DNA from 3 places in the Photobacterium angustum genome. Region 1 is predicted to be linked to each of the others. Evidence: predicted binding sites of a transcription regulator. Region 1 holds the regulator's gene; each other region holds the start of a gene.
What was found. The regulator PurR, encoded in region 1, represses purine synthesis genes. The targets are predictions, from matches to a motif close to TNANGNAAACGTTTNCNTNA.
Positions count from the first base shown of each region.

Region 2: pyrD (quinone-dependent dihydroorotate dehydrogenase) is a predicted target of PurR. The motif match lies at 2,312-2,331, and genes of this name have one in related genera.
Region 3: BTO08_RS08420 (inosine/guanosine kinase) is a predicted target of PurR. The motif match lies at 1,584-1,603, and genes of this name have one in related genera.

Region 1 covers NZ_MSCJ01000001.1:1,031,253-1,034,543, forward strand. Annotated here, with positions in the region: gene BTO08_RS04420 (TfoX/Sxy family DNA transformation protein) at 300-890, opposite strand; cyclic di-GMP riboswitch class I at 1,025-1,115, opposite strand; gene purR (HTH-type transcriptional repressor PurR) at 1,314-2,318, opposite strand; gene BTO08_RS04430 (heme ABC transporter ATP-binding protein) at 2,723-3,291, opposite strand, start outside.
Region 2 covers NZ_MSCJ01000001.1:1,258,476-1,261,766, reverse strand. Annotated here, with positions in the region: gene BTO08_RS05450 (cell division protein ZapC) at 340-879, opposite strand; gene pyrD (quinone-dependent dihydroorotate dehydrogenase) at 1,134-2,144, opposite strand; gene BTO08_RS05440 (NAD-glutamate dehydrogenase) at 2,491-3,291, opposite strand, start outside.
Region 3 covers NZ_MSCJ01000001.1:1,950,772-1,954,062, reverse strand. Annotated here, with positions in the region: gene adk (adenylate kinase) at 1-355, shown strand, start outside; gene hemH (ferrochelatase) at 581-1,558, shown strand; gene BTO08_RS08420 (inosine/guanosine kinase) at 1,706-3,010, shown strand; gene asnB (asparagine synthase B) at 3,089-3,291, opposite strand, start outside.

The DNA.
Region 1 (3,291 bases):
AGTTTAAAACGCCACGTTATTTATCAGTGAGAAGATATGTTATTGGTCGTATTAGCAAATAATTAGGCATGGAATATAAATAAAGATAATTATCATTTATATAAATCAAGGAATGCAAAACGGAGGGGAATTAATTTAATGGCAAAAGTTTGTTATTATGCAATTAAACTAAATAAATATTGAATCCTATAAAAGAAGATAAGGATAATACGGAAATTATTTTTGAAAGGTATACTCAGAAATAAAAGAATGGGGCTCTTTTATTCCTAAGTATTTTATATTTAAGACAACTTATATTTTTAAGATAACGCAGATAATAGTTCATTTCGACGTTGCTCAGGAATAACTGACCAATGTTGACCGCTAATTGCGCCTTCCAATGCCCAAAGCAATTCAATACTCAATGGACTTGTCTGTGATTCTTGAAGTGCTTTATATGCGCCAAGAGAGCCCACTGCTAGAAGTTGTTCAATAGTGTTTATGCCTGCTTTTTTAAGCATTCTTTCATTTGATAATCGTAGATTAGGTAAATCTTTAATTCGGTCAGGTACGCAACTCTCCTTTTCTTGCTTGTCTTTTTCTGCTGCATCCAGTGAATACCTGCCTTGAGCTACAATCTTTGTGGGTTCATCCCACCATTGATCGGGTATAGCATAGTGCTTGGTTACAACAGGGAAGCCACGTTTTTTATAAACGTAAGGTTCCAAGCCAGCTTGTTTGAATTCCTTTTCAGTTTCAGCATTTGCACGTAAGTGAAGTTTATCGTTCACAACTAATGCAAACATTGTATCACCAGAAAAAATGCCAAAACCGCCAAACATCGACCGTGATTTTATTGAACCAAAATGGTCAAATAATTTTAATGAATCTTTTAATATTGGTTTATCCATGCTTCTACTCGGTGAAAAAATATGAGTGTCACCTAAACATTAAGAGCGAGGAAATAGATTAATTAATCTACACATTGATACTGTCAATATATTGTTAAGTTTGTGTCATAATATTGTCGGTTCAATAATAATCCTTCGGTAACCCCGCTACCTTGAATTATTAACATAATTTTTAGGCCGGTGGTTTTGCGTCTTAATCTTTCAATTAATTTGCCAGTTCGTGACTATATAAAGTTATATTAAATAATACTTTTAATATTAAATCTAAGCCCTCAAAAATGTGATATTGGTTCAGGTATTTGTTCTTAACTTATTTAAATAAGCTTAATAATTATAAATACTCATGATTGTTTTTTTATAAGTAAAAAAAAGCCAACAAGGTTAACTTATCGGCTTTTCCTTAACATAGAAAGATAAATTTTATTAGTTGAGATCTTTAACCGATTTTCTCTCAACAAGTTTAGGCGTCATCTCAAAGGTTTGACGCTCATGATTTTTGTCTTTTACACGCTCTAGCAAGATTTCGATGGCCTTTTTACCTAAACGACGTTTAGGTTGGTGGATAGTTGTTAGCGGTGGCGCAAAGTAGGGCGCAAGGTCAATGTTATCGTAACCAATGATTGAGATATCATCAGGAACACGCAGACCTGCCTGTTCAAAGGTACTGATCAGAGCCATAGCCATAATGTCGTTGAAGCAGAAGATAGCAGTAGGTCGATCTTCCATTGCGATAAACTTCTGAGCAGCTTCAACGGCTGACTCACACTCAAAGTCACCGTCAAGTAGCCAATCATCATTAACAGTGAGATCTGCTTCTGCCATCGCTTTACGGAAGCCCTTTAGGCGCTCTTGGCAAGTAGACTTGTCAACTTGTCCAGATAAACAGCCAATTTTCTTATGACCATTTTCAATAAAGTGCTTAGTTGCGATGTAACCGCCGTTTTCAGCGTTATCTAGAATATTATCTGTATGTGGGCTTTCTGGGCCCCAGTCCATGATAACCATAGGAAGATCATTTTTACGCTCAAGTAAATCGAGCAGCATTTGATCAAGATCGCTGCACATAACCAATAGGCCATCTACACGCTTTTCAGAAAGCATACGTAAGTAATCACGTTGTTTTTCTAAGTTACCTTCGGTGTTACATAGGATCAGTGTATAGCCTGCACCATAACAATATTCTTCAACACCATGCACAACTTCGGCAAAAAATGGGTTAGTCGATTTAGTGACTAACATGCCGATAGTACGTGTTGTATTACATTTTAAGCTTCGCGCTACTGCACTTGGGGCGTAGTTAAGTTCATCAACTGCAGCCAATACTTTTTGTTGCGTTGCTTCTGCAACAAAGCGTGTTTTATTAATCACGTGCGACACTGTAGTAGTTGATACACCTGCCATACGTGCAACGTCTTTAATGGTTGCCATATTTATTCTTCTTATCATGGTCAGATTAGGATCTGACAAAGGTTTTGATACCAAATTGATTAATTACGTAGTCTATGGCTTACGAGTTCACTCGCAGAGATGAAGATCCTTTAGTTATTAGCTACTTAATTATTCAATTTGATACCGAATTATAGGGTGTTGCAATTATCATGGATCATAAACAACTAAAGCCGCAGTAAAATGCGGCATTAGAAGATAGAAACTGTTCTTACACTAATTACACGTGTAATCGCTTGCGCTCACATTTTACTGTGTGTTTTGCGTTGTGCAATCTTTCTATTCAACTTGATTGAATTAATTGATCATTAACCGTAAAAACTCGATGTTTGTCATGCTAATAGGGTCAATTTATTGTGTATATCTAGTCATTAACAGATAACACATTAAAAAACAGAATGATTGGCTGATAAAAGGTAAGGAAAATCACCACTTGGATGCGTATGAACACTTACTGGCCAACCATATAAGGTGTCTATTACTTCAGGAGTAAGAACTTGTGTTGGCGTGCCGTCGGCTTTTATTTCTCCTTCGTTAAGGAAAATCATCCGATCAGTGTACTGGGCTGCAAGGTTTAAATCGTGCAATACTACAATTACAGCAGCGCCTTGCATGGCCATATTTTTGGCAATTTGTAAGGTGTGATGCTGGTGGGCGAGATCGAGTGCTGAAGTTGGTTCATCTAACATCAAGATACATTTATCACCGGCTTTACTGAGTTGTGTTAAAACTCGGGCAAGGTGTACACGCTGTTTTTCACCACCCGATAAGGTGGGGTATAGACGTTTAGCTAAGTTGTTAATGTCAACGTATTGCATGCTTGATGCTGTCGCATCTTTCAGCTCAAGCGACGTGAGTTGCAAAGGAATTGCGCCTAGCTCGACAACTTCTTTAGCGGTAAAGGCAAAAGATAATGCGCTATGTTGTGGAAGGACACCTAAGTGACATGCCAATT
Region 2 (3,291 bases), 230 kb from region 1:
ACCTATCTTGAATACCTATAAGGAAGCTTAGCTAACACACATTGTAAAATTGATGTGTGGTATGTAGACAACCGTAGTTATGTTATAGAAGTTCGTTATGAATAAATGGATATAAAAGTGAGAGATTTGGAAGATAGTCATCTCAATAAAACATGAGATCTTTTTCATCATCTAATTGAGAAAAGCATGCAAATGCACCTAGGGAGGCAGTACTCAGCAGCAGGAGAAAGATAGCAAATTAAGCTACGAATAATGGGGGTTTACTAAAATAGATAACAAATGCTGTTAACTATTGGTGATGGGTAAGGATGTAAGGACACAACCTAAAATGAAGAAAAACTAACCGACAAGCGCAAAATTTTGCTGGTCTGTTTCTACAAAACAGGGTGCCATTCGATCATTCATAACCTTAATGGTTTCACAGAACTCCATGCTTTTAACGCCATCTAAATCAACAGTAGCAACATCTGCAAGCATGCAGAGGCTCGCTACCCCACTATTTTCAATTACAACATAATGAGCAGTACAAGACGCAGTCATTAGAGTAATAACTTGCCCCTGTGATGGCTCGACACCTTGTTGAGGTGCGAAATACCAACTTTTTGGCATCATAGGTTTATGAAAACGTCGTGCAGCTGTAGCATTTAATGCTAATTCACATTTTCTAGCTGCAGAAATTGGTAGATGAGCAATCTGCTCTTGGAAGTTTTGGTAGGCTTCAATATCATCAACATTAAAAATGTCACTTACTTTCGCTTCTGGAGTAAGCAGCTTACTTGGTAACGATACACGAAAAAGCATATCGTCATTCAATTCAAGCATGAGTGAATTCATTTCAGCGTCAAAATACCATTTCCATGAATTATCTGGCTTTAACACGTTCCTACTCCTGAAAGACAGTGGTTTATATTGTATCTGTGATCATATGTTGAAATTTTAGCTTAATTCTACTCGCGTATTCATAAAATAAAAGGGGAAAATAGTGGCTCTGTCATAAGTAAATAAGATGTTTATTTAATACAAACAGATTGTGCACATAATTAAAAACCCAACCTAGTATTCACCAAGCTGGGTTTTCGTATGTCAGAAAATATTTAAATTTAATACTTCATTGATAGAGCGCTCGCCAACAGTTAAAGACCGTTTACAATATCTTTAACAAGACGTGGGCCATGATAAATAAAACCAGAATAAACCTGTACGAGGCTTGCACCTGCCATCATCTTCTCACGAGCAGCCATTGCAGAATCAACACCACCAACACCAATGATTGGTACTGCTCCATTTAATGCTTCTGACATTTTTCGAATGACTTCTGTGCTTTTGTTTTGCAAAGGACGACCGCTTAAACCACCCGCTTCATCACAATGTTCCATTCCTTGAACCAAAGAGCGATCCAATGTGGTATTTGTTCCAATCACACCGTCTATATTATTACGGATCAAAGAATCACATACCTGTTGAATCTCATGATCATCAAGATCGGGAGCGATCTTAAGTGCTAGAGGAACATACTTATCATGTTGTTTCGCTAATTCAGCTTGTTTAGCTTTAAGCTGGGAAAGCAGATCATCTAAAGCTTCACCATATTGTAAGCTACGTAATCCTGGTGTATTCGGTGACGAGATGTTTACTGCAATATAACCGGCATATTGATAAACTTTTTCCATACAAATAATGTAATCTTCAACACCCTTTTCAATCGGTGTATCTTTATTTTTACCGATATTGATACCAATGATGCCGTCAAATTTTGCTTTCTTTACATTCTCAACAAGATTATCAACACCAAGGTTATTAAAACCAAAACGGTTGATAATGCCTTCAGCTGGGATCAAACGGAAAAGACGAGGTTTATCGTTACCAGGCTGTGGACGAGGTGTCACGGTCCCTACTTCAACAAAGCCGAAACCCATTTCACCAAATGCATCAATACATTCACCGTTTTTATCAAGGCCAGCTGCTAAGCCAACAGGGTTTTTGAATGTAAGTCCCATAACTTCGACAGGACGTGCTGGAAGATTTTGTCGGTAGAAAAGTTCTAATGGAGTGCCAGTAAAGCGAGAAAAGTTCTCAATAGCGAGGTCGTGTGCTTTTTCAGCATCCAACTGAAAAATAGCAGAACGTGCGATGCGGTATAACATTGTAACTCCAAAATAAGTCCCGAATAAACGGGATGGTATTATTCACAGTTATTCTGTTAACTTCAATCGTTATTTTTTTGATTATTGTCAATAAAACAGTAACTTAGAAATTAAACCTTTGTTTAACAATAAGTTATAGTTTCGTAGTTTCACAAATTATTACATATAAAAGCAATCGTTTTCTTTTTAGCTCTGAAAAAAGTAACGTATTATTTTTATAACCTTATTGTTAACACTTAAATAGTGACAATGTAACATAATGACATTGCAAAAAGTTACATTGTCACTATATATATTACACCGTAACTTATACCATCTTATTAGGCGGTGACGATAAGTACACTTACTACTGTATCGGCCTTGAGTTGAGATTTAGAATTGTTAATTCACGTAAAGCGACAGAGAACTTTGCAAACTCATGCGCATTACCGACTTTAAATTCAGCCAGCACACTCTCCCATCGATCAACCGCTTTTTTATGTTGTTCCATCCATAGTGATATACTTTCTTCTGGCTTAGCAGTACTTGTCATTAAAACCGCTGTTGTCAATTGTCTTTGTTGCCAATCTAGATCTTCACGGAATGAAGCTCTTGCTAATGCTTGCCAATTATTCTCAACAGCTTGGTTTTGAATTTGCTTTAAGAACCAATGAAGTGACAGTTGCGCTCCTAGTACAAAGTACACTCTTGCAATATGTGCTATGTTCACTTCCATCTCTTTTGCAATTTGCGCTATATCCATGGCTGAATATAAACTAGTTAAGCGTGAAATGTTTTTAGCCAACCGTTCAGGTACACCTTTACGGATCATTTCATTCGCTTGCTCTTCGTGCTCTACCACTTCTTCAGTTACAAGGTAACTATCTAATTCATTTCGTAACTGCTCAACAAAGGGTTGATAGAATAAAATTTGTTGTTCTATACCTAACTTGTGTTCTCTATTGCGTAGGAACCATCGTGTGACCCGACGCAACATACGCCTTGAACGATAAAGCATGTCATATTGCGTTTGTGCTGAAACTTGATTATCTAATGCTCTAATTTCACTAAAGATCTGCTCAAACTTAAAGATCTCACGCCCTATTGAGTAAGAGGCTGAAATTTCATTTATCGTTGCACCTGTTTCTTCTTGCAGCCGAGTAACAAA
Region 3 (3,291 bases), 920 kb from region 1:
AGAAAACGGCGTTAACGTTGATTACGTTATCGAGTTTGATGTGGCTGACGATGTGATCGTTGAGCGTATGGCGGGTCGTCGTGCTCACCTTCCTTCTGGTCGTACTTACCACGCTGTTTACAACCCACCAAAGGTTGAAGGTAAAGATGACGTAACAGGTGAAGATCTTGTTATCCGTGAAGACGACAAAGAAGAAACAGTTCGTGCTCGTCTAAATGTTTACCACACACAAACTGCACCTCTTATCGAATACTACGGTAAAGAAGCAGCAGCGGGTAACACGAAATACCTTAAGTTTGACGGTACACTTCCTGTTGCTGAAGTGAGCGCTGAGCTAGAAAAAGCATTAGCTTAATATTGATATAGGCTGTTTTAGATAGCTTGTAACAATGAAAAAAAACGGGCTTACCTATTGGTATAGTCCGTTTTTTTATGGTTTAAATAGGGTTAATAAAGGCGGGATACGTCTTTTTCTGATCAAAGTGATCTAAAAGCAGTGGGCTTTCGTTTAGGTTCGGTTGCATGATTATTATTTTCTTGATCAGAAAGCTTGGTATAGGACAGATAAGAGCGAAAACCGATGAATAAAGACAATAAAAAATACGGTGTATTGTTAGTTAACCTAGGTACGCCTGATGCACCGACGGCTGCTGGGGTGAAACAATTTCTATCTCAATTTTTACACGATCACCGTGTCGTCGATATGACTCGCTGGTTATGGTGCCCAATTTTACACGGCGTAATTTTGCCGATTCGCTCACCGAAAGTTGCTAAATTATATCAATCTGTTTGGATGGAAGATGGCTCACCATTGATGGTGTATTCAAAACGCCAACAAAAAGCATTAACAGAGATACTTCAAGTCCCAGTTGAACTGGGTATGACTTATGGTAACCCGAGTACTCAGGCTGGTTTGGAGCGTCTAAAGCAGCAAGGTTGTGATAAGGTTTTAGTTTTACCGTTATATCCTCAGTATTCAGGCACTACCACAGCTGCTGTATTTGATCGTATTGCGAAAGATTTAAAGTCAATATCGTATATCCCAGAGTTGCGCTTTATTAATCATTATTACGATCACCCTGATTATATTTCAGCGTTGGCCGAGACTGCTAAAACTTTGTGGGCAGAAAAAGGCGAGCCTGATTATTTATTATGTTCATATCACGGTATTCCTAAACGTTATGCTGATAATGGCGATCCGTATCCAGATCATTGTAATGGTACAACGGAACTATTAGCGAAGATGCTTGAGATGCCGCGTGAGAAAATGAGCATGAGCTATCAGTCTATTTTTGGACGTGAAGAATGGTTAAAACCGTATACTGAAGGCACGATAAAATCATTGGCTGAGAAAGGCGTAAAACGTCTTGATGTAATGTGTCCTGCGTTCTCTGTTGATTGTTTAGAAACTCTTGAAGAAATTGCAGAGCAGTGCAAAGAAGTGTTCATTGAAGCGGGTGGGGTAGAATTTAATTTGATCCCTTGCCTTAATGATAGCCAAGCACATATAACAATGATGGAAAACTTGGTGAAACAACATGTTCAAGGTTGGGAATAGTCAGTTTTTATTCTGTAACTTACATTGACGATAACGTTTACGCTCTCATTTGTGTTGATATATCTCAAAACCAATGAGAGCTTTTGCTTTTATGTTCTATATTCTGTGATAGAATTCGCAAAATTTACAACTTGATAGCGCATAGACATGAAATTTCCAGGCCAACGAAAATCTAAGCATTACTTTCCGGTACATGCTCGCGATCCACTTTTAAGTCAAACGAAACAAGAGAAGCGTCTAGCACGTACTCATGTTGTAGGTATTGACCAAACATTGGTAGATATTGAAGCTTATGTGGATGATGAATTCCTGGAACGCTATGAGTTAAGTAAAGGCCATTCTTTGGTTATTACTGATGAAAAAGCAGAAGCGCTATATCAAGAGCTAAAAGAGAACAATCTTGTTACTCACGAGTTTGCTGGTGGCACTATTGGTAATACGCTACACAACTATTCTGTGCTAGCGGATGATAAATCTGTTCTTTTAGGCGTGATGAGTAAAGACATTGAGATCGGTAGTTACGCGTACCGTTACCTTTGTAATACATCAAGCCGTATGGATATGAACTATCTTCAACCTGTTGATGGCCCTATTGGTCGTTGTTTTGCTCTTATTTCAAAAGACGGTGAACGTACGTTCGCTATCAACGAAGGTAAGATGAACCAACTTGAACCGAATAGTATTCCTGAACATGTATTTGAAAATGCCTCTGCGCTTGTGCTAACAGCGTATTTAGTGCGTTGTAAGCCTGGCGATCCTATGCCTGCAGCAACAATGCGTGCCATTGAATATGCGAAAAAATACGATGTGCCAGTGGTATTAACACTAGGTACAAAGTTCGTTATTCAAGACGATCCACAATGGTGGCGTGACTTCCTTCGTGATCATGTAACAGTTGTTGCAATGAACGAAGATGAAGGTGAAGCGTTGACTGGTGAGTCTGATCCGCTTGTGGCGGCAGATAAAGCATTAGAATGGGTTGATCTTGTTCTTTGTACTGCAGGCCCTGTAGGTTTATATACCGCAGGTTACACTGATGATAACGCTAAGCGTGAAACAAGTTTACCGTTACTTCCAGGTGATATTGCTGAGTTTAACCGCTATGAATTCAGTCGACCAATGCTTAAAGCTGCGTGTGAGAACCCAATTAAGGCGTATTCACACATTGCTCCTTACATGGGCGGCCCTGAGCGTATTAAGAATACGAATGGCGCTGGTGATGGTGCACTTTCAGCATTACTGCATGATATGTCTGCAAACCGTTACCATAAAGAAAACGTGCCGAACTCTAGTAAGCACCAACATTCTTTCTTAACATACTCATCGTTCTCACAGGTTTGTTTATATTCAAACCGTGTAAGCTACGAAGTATTGGCACAGTACTCTCCACGTTTATCTCGTGGTCTGCCTGAGCGTGAAGATAGCTTGGAAGAAGCATACTGGGAACGTTAAGTTTCTTATGAATATAAAAAAACCGCCAACGCATTTTATGTTTGGCGGTTTTTTTATTATTTGCAATTTAGTGCAAGATTATTTTTTATAAGCTTCGTTATGTACAGCGGCAATAGCGCGACCTGATGGGTCAGCAGCATTCTTAAAGCTTTCATCCCATTCAATCGCTTTTGCGCTTGAGCAAGCAATAGATGGACCACCTGGAACACATTTCGCTGCGCTTTCGAGTGGGAATAGCTCTTCAAAGATCTCACGGTATGCGTAAGCTTCTTTGGTTGTTG